DNA from 3 places in the Paenibacillus urinalis genome. Region 2 is predicted to be linked to each of the others. Evidence: predicted binding sites of a transcription regulator. Region 2 holds the regulator's gene; each other region holds the start of a gene.

Region 1 (5,287 bases), 810 kb from region 2:
TGAGAATGGCTCAATCTCGAATACGCCCATTGGTCCGTTCCATACAACCAGCTTGGAGTTTTTGATCACTTCTGCATACTTCGCACGTGTCTTCGGTCCAATGTCAATGCCTTCCCAATCTGCAGGGATTTCATCGATGTTGACGATCTTCGTTTCTGCATCAGCGCTGAATTCTTTCGTAATTACGATGTCTTCAGGCAGAAGGAAGTTTTTGCCCAGCTTTTTCGCTTTATCGATGAAGCTAAGAGCAACGTCCATTTTGGATTCATCCAGAAGTGAAAGTCCGATTTCATGACCTTGAGCTTTGAAGAATGTGTAAGTGAGACCTCCGCCGATCAGTACGTTGTCTGCAAGGTTCAACAGGTTGTCGATCACATCAATTTTATCTTTTACTTTTGATCCGCCGATAATGGCTGTGAAAGGACGCTCTGGGTTGGACAATGCTTTGCCAAGTACAGACAATTCTTTCTCCATCAATAAGCCAGATACAGCTGGAAGATGATGCGCGATACCTTCTGTGGAAGCATGAGCACGGTGTGCTGCACCAAATGCATCGTTCACGAAAAGGTCAGCCAGTTCTGCAAATTGTTTTGCAAGTTCTGGATCGTTCTTCTCTTCTCCAGGATAGAAACGGACATTTTCAAGCACAAGCACGTCGCCGTTGTTCAATTTCTCGATTTCTGCTTTTACTGCTTCACCGACAGCTTCATCCGCTTTTGCAACCGGTTTGCCAAGCATCTCGGACAGACGGTTTGCAGCAGGTGTCAGACGAAGAGAATCAACGAATTCACCTTTTGGACGACCCATATGGCTCGCAAGAATCACTTTCGCACCGTTCTCGATCAAATATTTGATCGTTGGCAGTGTTTCACGAATACGAGTATCATCCGTAATCTTTCCATCTTCGAGCGGTACATTAAAATCGACGCGAACAAAAACGCGTTTTCCTGTTACTTCTACATCACGTACACTTTTCTTGTTCATCTCCACGTTCCTCCTAAGCGCTATCTACCACAGCCAATCACCGGCATCTTATATGCAGTTACGGTCCGGCCTTAAAGTGGACAGCCCATTTTTATTAAACAGCAGCATGATAAAAGTAATAATCTCTATATAATGTAATCTTCTATATCCGGTTTCCCCGGTTCTCTGGCATTAAAGATAAAATCATGGTGAAGAGGAGACCAAAAGCCTTGTTCTCCTCTTCACCTTATTTTAAATTCCTATCGTTGGTCTTACAGACCTTTGCTTGCGATGTAAGCAGCGAGGTCTACGACACGGTTGGAGTAACCCCACTCGTTGTCATACCAAGAAACAACTTTAACCATGTTGTCGCCTACTACCATAGTGGAGAGAGCGTCAATTGTGGAAGAAGCTGGGTCGCTGTTGTAGTCGCTGGATACAAGCGGCTCATCGGAGTAGTTAAGGATGCCTTTCAGCGGTCCGTTAGCTGCTTCTTTAAGCGCTGCGTTTACTTCGTCTACAGTTACGTTTTTGCCAAGCTCAACAACCAGGTCAGTTACGGATACGTTCTTAGTAGGAACGCGCATTGCCATACCGTTCAGTTTACCTTTCAGTTGCGGCAATACAAGGCTAACAGCTTTAGCTGCACCTGTTGTAGAAGGAATGATGTTCTCAGCTGCTGCACGAGCACGACGAAGGTCTTTATGCGGCAGGTCAAGTACTTGCTGGTCGTTAGTGTAAGAGTGAACAGTTGTCATCATACCTTTAACGATACCGAAGGACTCGTCAAGAACTTTAGCAAATGGTGCCAAGCAGTTTGTCGTACAAGAAGCGTTAGAAATTACTGTATGGTTAGCTGGGTCGTATTTCTCTTCGTTTACGCCCATAACGATTGTAATATCTTCGTTTGTAGCTGGAGCAGAGATGATAACTTTTTTAGCTCCGCCTTTAAGGTGAGCTTCTGCTTTTTCTTTCGCTGTGAAGATACCAGTGGACTCAACAACGATTTCAACACCGTTAGCTGCCCAAGGCAGGTTCTCAGGGTTGCGCTCAGCAAATACTTTAACTTCTTTGCCGTTAACGATCAGCGCGCCTTCTTTAGCTTCTACAGTTGCGTTCAGACGACCATGAGTTGTGTCGTATTTAAGCAAGTGAGCCAAAGTGCTTACGTCTGTCAAATCATTGATTGCTACGATTTCTACATCGCTGTTGTTCAGCGCTGCGCGGAATACGTTACGTCCAATACGTCCAAAACCGTTAATACCTACTTTTACCATGAGTAAGTTCCTCCCAAGTTTTGCTTTTATTTTATATATTCAAGACAAGCCTGTTAGGGCCCATCAAGACAACGAATCAGTGAATCAAATTCTATAAATCTTTAACAATTTCAGCTGCCGCCGCTTCATCAATGACAAGAATATCTTCCTGTCCGAAGCGAAGCACCGCCTGTATCGAAGCTGCCTTGCTCTTACCGCCTGCGATGGCGATAACAAGCTCAGTGTGTCTAATGTCCTCCAAACGCATACCTAGTGTCAGCATCGTATGGACGACCTCTCCCTCGTTATTGAAATAATAGCCGAAGGATTCTGCCACCGCACCTTCATCGCGAATTTCAGTAACCGTCTGAGGCGCCAGCTTGCGCCGTTTGGCCATTTCCATCGCACCGCCTATTCCATGAATCACGATGCGTGCCTTACGGATCATATCCAGAATTTCCTGTATGTTGGAGTCTTGTATAAGTGAATCATAGGCATGATTGCTTAGTAGATCAGGTACGTGCAGCAGCCGATATTGTGCTCCTAGCTTCTTGGCCATCATGGAAGCAATCGTATTTGCCTGAAGCTCCAGACTTTCTCCAAGTCCGCCACGTGCAGGCACAAACCATACATCTCTCTTAGAAGATGAAGGGGTCAGATGCTCTGCTATCGCTGCTGTCGTGGAACCGCCCGTTACAGCTACAACGTCTTCATCGTTCATGACGCTGAGAAGCGCCTTGGCACCGGCACGTCCAAGCTCACGCTTGGCATACTCTGAGTTCTCAGAATCACCTGGAACGACGATGACCTTACGAAGTCCATAAGTTCTTCTAATCTGCTCTTCCATCTCCGATAGTCCAAACAGTTCCTTGGCTACCGGTTCAAGCATTTCAAGCAGCTCTTCTCCAGCCTGGCTGATTCTCATTCCCACCGTCTCGATCTCTATGAGTCCTTGCGACTTCAGCAGATCTGTCTCTGCTCTAAGTACACGCTCTGTCATATCCATGGCGTTCGCAAGAGTTCTCCTTCCAATCACTTCCGAAATCATGATCTGGCGTAGAATGGTATACCTCTTCTTCATTACGTCCATGAGATCAGGTAGAAGCTGCTTCTGCACTTCTAATATCGTTCGCATGCTATCCACTTCCGCAAGCTCCTTCATTCCGGTCTCTGAGGTGGACTAAAAATGTCCCGGGTTAACTTTTTAAGTCCCACGTATATTTTAACTAAATCTGACGTGCGATGCAAGGGGTCCAAAAGTATATTTTACAAAGCCTTTTCCCTTTATTCGCTTGTGTAAAATATCACAATTTGAAAGTTGTATCTCATTCTCTTATCCCTTCAATTATTCCCTTCATCTATAGGTTGTACATATATGGCTCACATCAAACTCAATCGGGAGACTCTCTTGCAAATTTTTTTACATTCGGATATAATCAATATTGCTGTCACCGACAGTTATAACATGCGCCCGTGGTCCAACGGATATGACGTAGGCCTCCGGAGCCTGAGATCGAGGTTCGATTCCTCGCGGGCGCGCCATTATTATTAATGGTTCCATATACAATTAACCGATGAAACCGAGCAGGTTTCTTTTTTTATCAAAATAGTTTGACTTTCTTTGACTTTTTGTTTGAAATTGTTTATGATGTGGTTAATACGGAAACAGTGAGTATATGTAGATGTAGTTCCTGTTCTCGTGTCTCGTGAACTTAAACTCTAAATTTTTTTGAGGAGGTTTTTCGCATGAGTTATATTCCTATGGTCGTAGAACAAAGCAATCGCGGTGAACGCGCTTATGACATTTATTCCAGACTGCTGAAAGATCGCATTATTTTCCTTGGCAGTGATGTCAACGATGTCGTCGCTAATTCCATCATTGCTCAAATGCTGTTCCTAGCTGCGGAAGATCCGGAAAAAGATATTCATTTATACATTAACAGCCCTGGCGGTTCCATCACTGCGGGTATGGCGATATACGATACAATGCAATTTATTAAGCCCGATGTCTCCACAATCTGTATGGGTATGGCTGCTTCAATGGGCGCTTTCCTGCTTAACGCTGGTGCGAAGGGCAAGCGTTTTGCTCTCCCTAACAGTGAAGTCATGATCCATCAGCCGCTTGGTGGAGCACAAGGTCAAGCCTCTGATATTGAAATTCGCGCACGCCGTATTCTCAAAATGCGTGATAAGCTGAACCACATTCTGGCTGAACGTACAGGACAGCCGCTGGAGCGCATTGAGCGTGACACAGACCGCGATAACTTCATGTCCGCTGAAGAAGCGAAGGCATACGGTTTGGTTGACAAAGTTCTGGAGTCTTCCACACCTGAACAAGGTCTGTAAGACATAACAAAAATCCTCGATCCTGAAATTCAGGACCGAGGATTTTTTATTTTTCTAAATTCCATGGGTAAAAAATTTTACTTCAGCTCATATCGAACCGTCAGCTGTGTAGACAGCTTGATCTCTCCGCTCTCAATTGCTGTGTTGGCGCTGTCTTGACTTGAAGCAGCAGACTGCAGCTCCATGGATTCCTTGTAATAAGCTACTGGTTCATCAATACTTCCCTGGCTGACACTAAGAACGATACCCAGCTGACGCTGTGCCGCATTTGCGATCGCTCCAGCTTTAAGCTTCGCATTCGCCATCGCCTTGTCTATCACTTGTGTTTCAAACGCTTCTGTATCCTCGATAGAGAATACAACGTTATCGATCTGATTGGCTCCTGCATTGGTCGCAGCATCCAGCAGCTCACCGACTTTCTCTAGATTACGGTAAGACACTTTAAGCGTGTGATAAGCGGTGTAGCCCTTAATTTTCTGTCCATCCTTCTCGCTGTAAGTATAATTGGGCTGTACATAGAATTGATTCGTTTGAATATCCTTGCTGTCCACTTTCCAGGTATTTTTCAAGAGTGTAGTGATCTTTTGAATTTTGGCTGCATTCGCTTTTTGTGCCGCCGCTGCAGTATCCGCTTCCGATGATGCACCAATAGACAGGTAGGCAATATCCGGCTTAACTTCAATCTCACCTTTTCCTGTAACCGATACGAAGTTCTGTGTTGC
Region 2 (5,287 bases):
CTTCGAAAAATCATGTTTGGTGGCGATAGCGGAGGGGTTCCACACGTACCCATCCCGAACACGATCGTTAAGCCCTCCAGCGCCGATGGTACTTGGACCGAAGGGTCCTGGGAGAGTAGGACGTTGCCAAGCACACATAAGACACTATCGATGACACTCGATAGTGTCTTTTTTTACTTGCAGGACCTTTCTTATATAACTCTTCAGATTGACATCTGTATATAGATCTGACACACTTTTGCTAGATTGGATCCTTTGTTCACTTTCATATATAAAGACAAGAGTTGAGCTAACCTTCTAAATTATGAATCGCGAGGTGGAACCATGGTCATTCGGCAATTGAAGATGGAAGAGTTTGATGTAAGTACACAATTATCTGAATATGCTTTTAGATATAAGCTGACTGCTGAGGAGAAGGAACAGCGGAGACAGCACTTTGTTCCTGAGCAGTACTGGGGTTTGTTTGATGATGAAGAACTACAAGCAAAGCTGACTCTATTGCCTTTTCAAGTATATGTAAACGGCAAAGTATTTGATATGGGCGGCATTGCTGGGGTCGCCACATGGCCGGAAAACCGTAGAAAGGGACATGTGGCCCAATTGCTCAAGCATGCGCTGCAGGAGATGAAGAATCAAGGACAGAGCCTATCCTTCTTACATCCTTTTTTGGTACCGTTCTACCGTAAATACGGCTGGGAGGTCTTTGCCGAATACAAAAGGTATTTCATTCAAGCTCACCAGCTTCCACCAAGAGTAGAATACGAGGGGAAGGTTGTTCGCGATGTAACGGATATCGCTGTACTTGATGGGTTGTATCAATCTTTTGCAAGTCGCTATAATGGCACTTTGGTTCGAGATGAGGCGTGGTGGAAACGATCCGTGCTGAATGGGGATGGGCATACAGCCGTTTACTACTCTCCTGAGGGAGAGCCGCAAGGATATGTGCTTTATGAGAATAAAGACAAAGAGCTTATATGCGATGAATTTGTTTATTCGAATGAGAATGCGCGCCGAGCACTGCTTACGTATTTTGCAAACCATCCCAGTGAGCAGTTTAAGTTAAGCATGTTACCCTCAGACGATGAGCTGCCCTTCCTGCTGCCTGAACCGAGAGTGAAGCAGGAGCTTGTTCCTTATTTTATGGCACGTATTGTTGATCTGAGAGCTTTTATTGCCCAATATCCGTTTGAAGCAAACCAGAGCTTGGATCTGGTTCTCCAAGTTGAGGATTCTGTAGCATCCTGGAATACGGGATTTTGGCACCTGACTATAAACGAGGATGGACAGGGTAATATAGAACTTCTTTCTTCTGATGACAAGTCTACTGCCGATGTATCGGGCGACATCCAATCCTTTACAGCGATGTTTATGGGCTACAAGCGGCCACGGGAACTTTATTTAATGGAACGATTAGCAGGTAATCCGCTCCGAGCAACCCAACTGGATCATGTGATTCCTGCATGCCGAACATTTTTTATGGACTTCTTCTAATTTAACTAGAGGCTGCTGAGATTAGGTAAGACCCTTGAAAGAACGAGCTCTCCTGAACAATTCAGGGGAGTTTTTTTCGTAAGGCGCATATTTTAGGTCAAAATGAGAAAAATGAAAAAGGAACCCCTCTTGAGAATTCTACATAATGTGGTATAATGAAAACAAAGTCAAAGAAAGTCAAAGTCAACAGAGATCAAACAGATTTGAAGTATCAGGGATGCAGGGCGTCACATTGAGTTTTCTAGGCGAATGAGATTCGTTCTCCGTCCAAGATGGGTAATTTCAAGGATGGGTAGTGACCCCAGTTGGGAAGCCTTTTCCTTAGATACAGATGATTAGTGTAGTTTAATGTAATGAACTCAAGTTATTTAAGGGGCAAATATAGTGGGGGATGTAGAATGCGCAATATTTCTGATATTATCGAGCAATATCTGAAAAATATTTTGCAGGATAGCTCTGAGGGCTTGATTGAGATTCAAAGAAACGATCTCGCTGATAAGTTCTCTTGTGTACCGTCTCAGATTAATTACGTCATCAGCACAAGGTTTACCCTTGAAAAAGGCTATCTAGTGGAAAGTAAGCGTGGCGGAGGCGGATATATTCGCATTCAGCGTGTGGAGCTTCCTGCACAGTTTGCTCTAAATGGACATTTTCATCAGCATATTGGAGATGAGATTAATCAGACGGCAGCAGAAGGGCTTATCTATCAGCTGGAAGAGGCCGGATTCCTCAACCGTAGAGAGGCTGCTTTGGTCAAGGCGGCTATATCTCGAGAAGTACTGCTTATTAAACTTCCCTATCGTGATCAGATTCGCGCTCGAATGCTAAAAGCAATGCTGATCTCGGTCTTGGGCAAATGAATAGGATTGTTCATATGATCAAGAAAGTGAAGCAAAGGAGGTAAGCGGTCATGATGTGTCAACAATGTAATGAACGCCCGGCTACGCTCCATTTTACGAAGATAGTAAACGGAGAGAAGACGGAATTTCATATTTGTGAGAACTGTGCTAAGGAAAAAGGTGACCATATTTCAGGGATCTCCAACGGTTTTTCCATTCACGGACTTTTGTCAGGGCTTATGGACTTTGAGTCAGGCAAGTATAAAACAGCTGGAGCTCCCTCTCCGGAAACGCTTCGTTGTGAGCAATGCGGAATGACATTTAGTCAGTTCAGTAAGCTTAATCGGTTTGGCTGCAGTTCCTGCTACAATCATTTCTCCAGTCGCTTGGATCCGCTTCTGAAACGCGTACATGGCAACACCACACATATCGGGAAAGTGCCGGTTCGTGCAGGCGAGAAAATTCACCTTAAACGCAGAGCGGATGAATTGAAGCGTGAAATGCAGGAGAAGATCAATCTTCAAGAGTTCGAGGAGGCCGCTAAACTGCGTGACCAGATTCGTGAGCTTGAAAAAGAGATAGCACAAGAGTAAAGTTTGGTAATAAAGTAAGGAGGTGTGCACCATGTCGGATATCCGGTTTACCGAAAAACCACTTAGTGATTGGATGCGGAATACCGCTGCTGACTCAGAAATCGTAATCAGTAGCCGGGTAAGAGTCGCTCGTAATGTGCAGAGCTTTCCGTTTCCAATGCTGGCTACAGAAGAGCAGTCGAGAGAAGTACGTCGTAACCTTATTGATGTGCTTGGCTTTGAGGAAGTTCATAAGTTTGGTGAATTCCATGTACTGAATTTGAATGAACTGGATCAATTCGATAAAGAAGTTCTGGTCGAAAAACATTTGATCAGCCCCGATCTTGCGAACGAATCGAGAAACGGAGCTGTTATACTCAGTGAAGATGAATCCATCAGCATTATGGTGAATGAAGAGGATCACTTGCGTATCCAATGTTTATTCCCAGGTTTCCAGGTGCAGGAGGCATGGAAGAGGGCATCAGCGATTGATGATGTGTTCGAAGCCCATATCGATTATTCATTTGATGACCGAAGAGGCTATCTAACGAGCTGTCCTACCAATGTAGGTACAGGTCTCCGAGCTTCCGTAATGATGCATTTACCGGCTCTTGTCATGACGAAGCAAATTAGCCGAGTGCTTACTGCCGTATCACAAGTAGGTCTCGCGGTTCGCGGAATTTATGGAGAAGGCAGTGAGGCGACAGGAAATCTGTTTCAAATATCGAATCAAATTACATTAGGACAGTCTGAAGCTGAAATCATTGAGAACTTATATAGTGTCGTTCTTCAGATCATTGGTCATGAGCGAAATGCACGCGAGAGACTGATGCGTGATTCGAAGCAGCGGATTATGGACCGGGTTATGCGCTCTTACGGGATTCTATCCCATGCGGTGATCATGGATTCCAAGGAAGCTGCACAGCGCTTATCAGATGTTCGATTGGGCATTGATCTTGGATTGATTGAAGAGCCCTCTATTGTTCAAATGAATGAACTGAATGTCATGACTCAACCGGGTTTTCTGCAGAAGAAATTCGGTGAAGAAGTCCTGGATCCGAATGCGAGAGACATCTACCGTGCACAAATGATACGAGATGTTCTTAAGCATTAGAACTCGTCAGAGAAATGCGTTATTTTGATGGATATTATAACAGTAATAACCCGGCTGAGTGCTGATCTTGCCTTAGATAACAGGCAGTTCGCAATCGGCTTGGGATGATACCGACGATTGTCGGCCAGAGCTGTCCGTGACGGGCAATCTGGATAGAGATATAGGCAATTAAACTTGTGGAGGTGCAAGAACTATGATGTTTGGAAGATTTACAGAACGAGCGCAAAAAGTGCTGGCTTTAGCTCAAGAAGAAGCGGTTCGTTTAGGTCATAATAACATCGGTACCGAACATATTTTGCTCGGCCTGATTCGTGAAGGTGAAGGCATTGCTGCCAAAGCTCTTATCGGTCTGGGTCTAGGACTTGAAAAAATTCAAGATGAAGTAGAAACGCTCATTGGCCGCGGTCAAGAGCAGCCTACGAATATTGCATATACACCACGTGCGAAGAAAGTGATTGAACTTTCGATGGATGAAGCTCGTAAATTGGGCCACACCTACGTTGGAACCGAACATATTCTACTCGGGCTGATCCGTGAAGGTGAAGGGGTTGCAGCACGCGTACTGAACAACCTGGGCATCAGCCTGAACAAAGCTCGTCAGCAAGTACTTCAATTGCTTGGAAGCAGCGAAGCGGTGTCCAGTCATAATGGAGCACAAGCTAACGTGAGTACACCAACACTGGACAGCCTTGCACGTGATCTTACTTCCATTGCGAAGGAAGGCAACCTTGATCCGGTAATTGGCCGGAGTAAAGAGATCGAGCGTGTTATTCAAGTGCTCAGCCGTCGTACAAAGAACAACCCGGTACTAATCGGTGAACCAGGAGTAGGTAAAACAGCAATAGCGGAAGGTCTGGCTCAGAAAATTATCGCCAACGAAATTCCTGAAACGCTGCGTGACAAACGCGTAATGACCCTGGATATGGGCTCCGTTGTTGCAGGAACGAAATACCGTGGTGAATTTGAAGACAGATTGAAAAAGATTATGGATGAGATCCGTCAGGCAGGCAATATTATTCTCTTCATTGATGAACTGCATACACTTATTGGAGCAGGGGGAGCAGAAGGAGCTATTGACGCTTCCAACATTCTGAAGCCGGCTCTGGCTCGCGGAGAACTGCAATGTATTGGTGCGACTACTCTGGATGAGTATCGTAAATATATTGAAAAAGATGCTGCACTTGAGCGTCGTTTCCAACCGATTAATGTGGATCAGCCATCCGTGGATGAAGCGATTCAAATATTGCACGGCTTGAGAGATCGTTATGAAG
Region 3 (5,287 bases), 410 kb from region 2:
CGGATTTGCACTGCAGAGAGCTGCCTTCATCGCGCGGAGCCCATCCTTTTGCCCGACAATATCCTCCATCTTGGCAGGACGCGTCTTCTCGGCAAGCGGCTTGGTCAGTGATATGGACCGCAGCTTTCTCAGCTTGTCGAGTTCCTTCCGAGACTCACGTTCCACCGCACTTTTATTGTTTCTCTGTCCACGCAGCATATTCCAGAAATAGAGCCCGATTACGACTCCGAAAAACAAATTGATTAACATGACAATAACGGTTAATTCAGTACCCATATTAGGTGTCCCTCCTGTTCTTTTCGTCACTTACCACAAAAAGTTCGATACATGGTAGTATAGCCTTTTCACTCCGGCATAAACGTCGAAAACAGAAGTTCTCTTATAGATTTCAATATCAAACAGGAACAGAGACCGTTCTTCAGGCAGGTAAAAAGAAAACTGCTTCCTCATACGAGGAAGCAGTGAAGAGTTAAATTCTTATTTTATAATAAAAGATTAGTGCTTGCGTCCCGGAATAACGCCGGTTGCTTCATACACTTCTACGATCTTGTCGATTTCTTTCTTCAGTTCTTCAACCATTTCAGCCTCTGGCACTTTGCGGATCATCTCTCCATGACGGAACAGAAGACCTTCGCCGCGTGCCCCTGCAATCCCAATATCGGCTTCTCTCGCTTCACCAGGACCATTAACCGCACAACCCAGCACCGATACCTTGATCGGCACTTTAATTTGTGAAATATAATCCTCTACTTCATTAGCAATGGAGAACAAGTCGATATCCAGACGACCGCAGGTCGGACAAGAAATCAGGGTGGCCGCATTTGTAATCAAACCAAAGGTTTTGAGCAGCTCACGGGCAACCTTGATCTCTTCAACCGGATCTGCACTGAGTGAAATCCGCATTGTGGAGCCGATTCCCATAGATAACAGAGCACCCATACCTGCCGAGCTCTTAATTGTACCTGAGAACAGCGTACCTGCTTCTGTAATCCCAAGGTGCAATGGATATGGAATCACCTGTGCCGCCTTAGTATAAGCCTCGATGGCCATTGGAACGTCAGATGCCTTAAGCGACACGATAATATCATGGAAATCCAGCTCTTCCAGAATGCCGATATGGAACAAGGCACTTTCTACCATCGCATCGGCTGTAGGATAGCCATATTTTTCAAGCAAATGATTCTCAAGCGAGCCAGCATTCACACCGATACGGATTGGAATTCCTTTTTCCTTACATGCTTTAACTACGGCTTCTACTTTTTCACGTTTGCCGATGTTACCCGGATTAATCCGAACCTTATCGATCCCATTTTCGATTGCTTTTAGAGCTAATTTATAATTAAAATGAATATCCGCCACTAGCGGAATATGAATTCTCTTCTTAATTTCCTTAATCGCTTCTGCCGCTTCATCATTATTGACCGTTACACGAACAATTTGGCATCCCGCTTCTTCAAGCCGCAAAATCTCAGCTACCGTTGCATCCACATCAGCCGTTTTCGTTGTACACATACTTTGAATAATGACTTCATTGCTTCCGCCAATGGTAATGTTGCCAACTTTTACGGGACGTGTATCTTGTCTTAAAAACATGATTCCTTTCTCTCCCCATAACGTCAAATCTCCACCCGCTAGAGGCCTGGAAATATCCAGTATAAATAAACCTCATTACGAGTGGAGTAAGACTTGTTTATTTAGGCACTCTCTTCTTGCTTCTTATCTTTATCACCATGCAGTTCAGGTGCTGTCTTCTCTTCAACGACCTGCTTCGTAATGACACACTTCGTAACATCCTCGCGGGAAGGAATTTCATACATCACATCAAGCAGGAGGCTCTCAATGATTGCACGAAGTCCACGGGCACCCGTATTACGCTTGATTGCTTCTCGAGCGATCGCTTCGAGTGCTTCCTTCTCAAATTCGAGAGTTACATTGTCCAGCTCCAGCATCTTCGTATATTGCTTAACCAAAGCGTTCTTCGGCTCAGACAAAATGCGAACGAGCGTCGCCTCATCAAGCGGCTCCAATGTAGAGATAACCGGAAGACGCCCAACAAACTCCGGGATCAGACCGAACTTCAGCAAGTCCTCTGGAAGAACCATTCCGAGATACTCACCCGGCTTCAGATCCTTCTGCTCAGCAGAAGAGTTAAAACCGATTACTTTTTTGCCGATACGGCGTTTGATCATTTGCTCGAGTCCGTCAAAGGCACCGCCGCAGATGAACAAAATATTTGTAGTATCGATTTGAATGAATTCCTGATGAGGATGCTTACGTCCGCCTTGTGGTGGAACGGAAGCAACCGTACCCTCTAGAATTTTGAGGAGGGCCTGCTGTACGCCTTCACCGGATACATCACGTGTAATCGAAGGGTTCTCCGACTTACGTGCTACTTTATCAATCTCATCGATATAAATAATGCCGCGCTCTGCCTTCTCAACATCATAATCAGCAGCTTGAATGAGCTTGAGCAGAATATTCTCAACGTCTTCACCTACGTACCCTGCTTCTGTGAGCGAGGTAGCGTCTGCAATCGCAAATGGAACATTTAGAATCTTCGCCATGGTTTGAGCCAAGAGCGTTTTACCAGAACCCGTTGGTCCCAATAGCAGAATGTTACTCTTCGACATTTCTACATCGTCAATCTTGCTCTGTGTATTAATGCGCTTGTAATGATTATAAACGGCAACAGACAGCGATTTCTTCGCTTGCTCCTGACCGATAACATACTGATCCAAAATATCACGAATCTGCATCGGTTTTGGAATATCCTTCAGATCAATCTCTTCATCATGACCGAGTTCTTCCTCTACAATCTCTGCACACAGCTCGATGCATTCGTCACAAATATATACCCCTGGTCCAGCGACAAGCTTACGAACCTGTTCCTGGGATTTACCACAGAAAGAACATTTAAGCTGCCCTTTCTCATCGTTAAATTTAAACATCTAACCACCCCTTTAAGAATTAATCGGTCTGGTGAGTACTTGGTCAATGATACGGTATTCTAAAGCTTCTTCCGCGCTCATAAAATAGTCGCGGTCCGTATCACGCTCGATTTTATCAAGGGGTTGACCCGTACGCTCCACGTAGATCTGATTAAGCTTCTGACGCGTTTTAATAATCCAGTCGGCGTGAATTTGAATATCGGATGCCTGACCTTGGATCCCGCCAAGCGGCTGATGTATCATAACTTCACTGTTCTCCAGCGCAAAGCGCTTGCCAGGTGCACCCGCAGTGAGCAGAAGTGAGCCCATGCTGGCAGCCATCCCTACGCAGATGGTTGAAACGTCTGGCTTAATAAATTGCATTGTATCATATATACCCAACCCCGCAGTAACAGAACCACCTGGTGAATTGATATATAAGCTGATATCCTTCTCCGGATCCTCTGCAGCCAAGAATAAGAGCTGCGCGATAACGCTGTTGGCCACATCATCATCTATTGCACCGCTGAGAAAGATAATACGATCCTTCAATAGTCTTGAATATATATCGTAAGAACGTTCACCGCGATTGGTTTGTTCAACAACCATAGGCACGAGATTCATGTTCCGACCTCTTCTCCATAATAGAATCTTACTGCCACATTAATCAGGGTTAAATAAAGTACAGTCTTAATTTTATCATGTTCCCTGTTCAATGTCATTTATGACTGCTCTCCTCAGCCAAGCAGCTGCTAAAGAGAAAGCTTGATCATATTTAACCATTTTTTTTATGTATGTGCAAATCGGACTTCCATCCTATGGAGTTAAGACCTATAACTCAAGTATATGGAAGGTACAGTTAAAATATCACGACAGCTCACTTATTACCATTTAATAATATATTTAACTATAAAATGGATATTCATGAGAAGAAATAAGGCACGTTTAGTAAAATACCTTACGTGCCTTATCTGTTATATTTCTAACGTGATGTGTAATCTTATTCTTCAGTTGCTTCTACAGCAGCTTCCTCAGCTGGAGCGTCAACTTCTACGCTGTTTGCAAGAAGGAAGTCAATCGTTTTGCGAAGCAGAACTTCTTCACGAAGACTGTCGAAAGAACCGTTGCTTTCGAGAATTTGACGAATCTCTTCTGGAGTACGTTTGAAGGAAGTCGCCATATTGTTCAGCTCTTCGTTAATATCCTCATCGGATACTTCAATGTTCTCTTGTTTACCAATTGCTTCAAGAACCAGGTTGTTGCGAACGCGCTTCTCAGCATCGCCCTTCATTTGGTTTTGAAGATCTGCTTCCGTTTGACCGGAGAAGCTCATGAACATTTCAAGGTTCATGCCTTGTTGACGAAGACGGTTGTCAAAGTCACGCATCATGTTGCGAACTTCGCTGTTAATCATTCCTTGTGGAATTTCAACTTCTGCATTAGCAGCCGCTTTCTCAACAACAACATTTTCTTGGTTTGCTTTTGCTTCTTCTGCTTTGCGCTCAGACAGCTGCTTCGTAAGATCTTCTTTGTACTCAGCAAGAGTATCGAATTCACTTACATCCTTCGCAAACTCATCGTCGATTGCAGGAAGCTCTTTGCGTTTGATTTCGTGCACTTTCACTTTGAAGATGGCTTTCTTGCCAGCAAGTTCTGCCGCATGATATTCCTCAGGGAATGTCACTTCAACATCCTTGTTGTCGCCAGTAGCAAGACCGATTACTTGCTCTTCAAAGCCAGGAATGAATGTGTTAGAACCCAGTTCCAGGGAATAACGCTCAGCTTGTCCACCGTCGAACAGTTCTCCATCAACAGAACCTTCGTAGTCGATTACCGCGATATCGCCGGACTCTGCAGTACCTTCTTCGATAACTACAAGCTCAGCATGACGTTGTTGCAGACGCTCAAGCTCAGCATTCAGTTCTTCTTCGGAAACTTCTGTGTTTGCCTTAGGAACTTCAAGTCCTTTGTACTCGCCAAGTTTTGCTTCAGGTTTAACGACAACTTTTGCTTTAAACTTGAAAGCTTCACCTTTTGCGAATTGATCGATGTCCACTTCTGGTTGTTCAACAGGGAAGATTTCTGTTTGATCAACAGCTTCCGTGTACACTTCAGGAAGAAGGATATCAATCGCGTCTTGGTACAGGCTCTCTACGCCGAAACGAGCTTCGAAGATCGAGCGAGGCACTTTACCCTTACGGAATCCAGGTACATTTATCTGTTTAACGACTTTATTAAAAGCCTTGTCGAGAGCAGCAGCTACACGATCTGCTTCTACTTCAACTTCAAGAACCCCAAGGTTCTTCTCTATTTTTTCCCAAGTTGCTTTCATTTATGCTTTCCCCTCCAAATTTCACATG

Evidence for each region. Region 2 encodes CtsR, which represses protease genes until heat stress. Its sites were predicted from a motif close to ATGGTCAATAAAGGTCAAACA; they were not measured.
Region 1: a site for CtsR is predicted at 3,828-3,848, ahead of clpP (ATP-dependent Clp endopeptidase proteolytic subunit ClpP). Genes of this name have one in related genera too.
Region 3: a site for CtsR is predicted at 3,690-3,710, ahead of clpP (ATP-dependent Clp endopeptidase proteolytic subunit ClpP). Genes of this name have one in related genera too.

The regions. Positions count from the first base shown of each region.
Region 1 covers NZ_CP118108.1:164,379-169,665, reverse strand. The annotation lists gene PUW25_RS00845 (phosphoglycerate kinase) at 1-984, opposite strand, end outside; gene gap (type I glyceraldehyde-3-phosphate dehydrogenase) at 1,236-2,240, opposite strand; gene PUW25_RS00835 (sugar-binding transcriptional regulator) at 2,332-3,354, opposite strand; tRNA gene PUW25_RS00830 (tRNA-Arg) at 3,687-3,761, shown strand; gene clpP (ATP-dependent Clp endopeptidase proteolytic subunit ClpP) at 3,966-4,565, shown strand; gene PUW25_RS00820 (SIMPL domain-containing protein) at 4,643-5,287, opposite strand, start outside.
Region 2 covers NZ_CP118108.1:4,799,260-4,804,546, reverse strand. The annotation lists rRNA gene rrf (5S ribosomal RNA) at 16-132, shown strand; gene PUW25_RS22400 (GNAT family N-acetyltransferase) at 325-1,491, shown strand; gene PUW25_RS22395 (CtsR family transcriptional regulator) at 1,890-2,351, shown strand; gene PUW25_RS22390 (protein-arginine kinase activator protein McsA) at 2,402-2,923, shown strand; gene PUW25_RS22385 (protein-arginine kinase McsB) at 2,955-4,016, shown strand; gene clpC (ATP-dependent protease ATP-binding subunit ClpC) at 4,210-5,287, shown strand, end outside.
Region 3 covers NZ_CP118108.1:4,389,888-4,395,174, forward strand. The annotation lists gene lonB (ATP-dependent protease LonB) at 1-276, opposite strand, end outside; gene ispG (flavodoxin-dependent (E)-4-hydroxy-3-methylbut-2-enyl-diphosphate synthase) at 496-1,593, opposite strand; gene clpX (ATP-dependent protease ATP-binding subunit ClpX) at 1,695-2,948, opposite strand; gene clpP (ATP-dependent Clp endopeptidase proteolytic subunit ClpP) at 2,961-3,551, opposite strand; gene tig (trigger factor) at 3,928-5,259, opposite strand.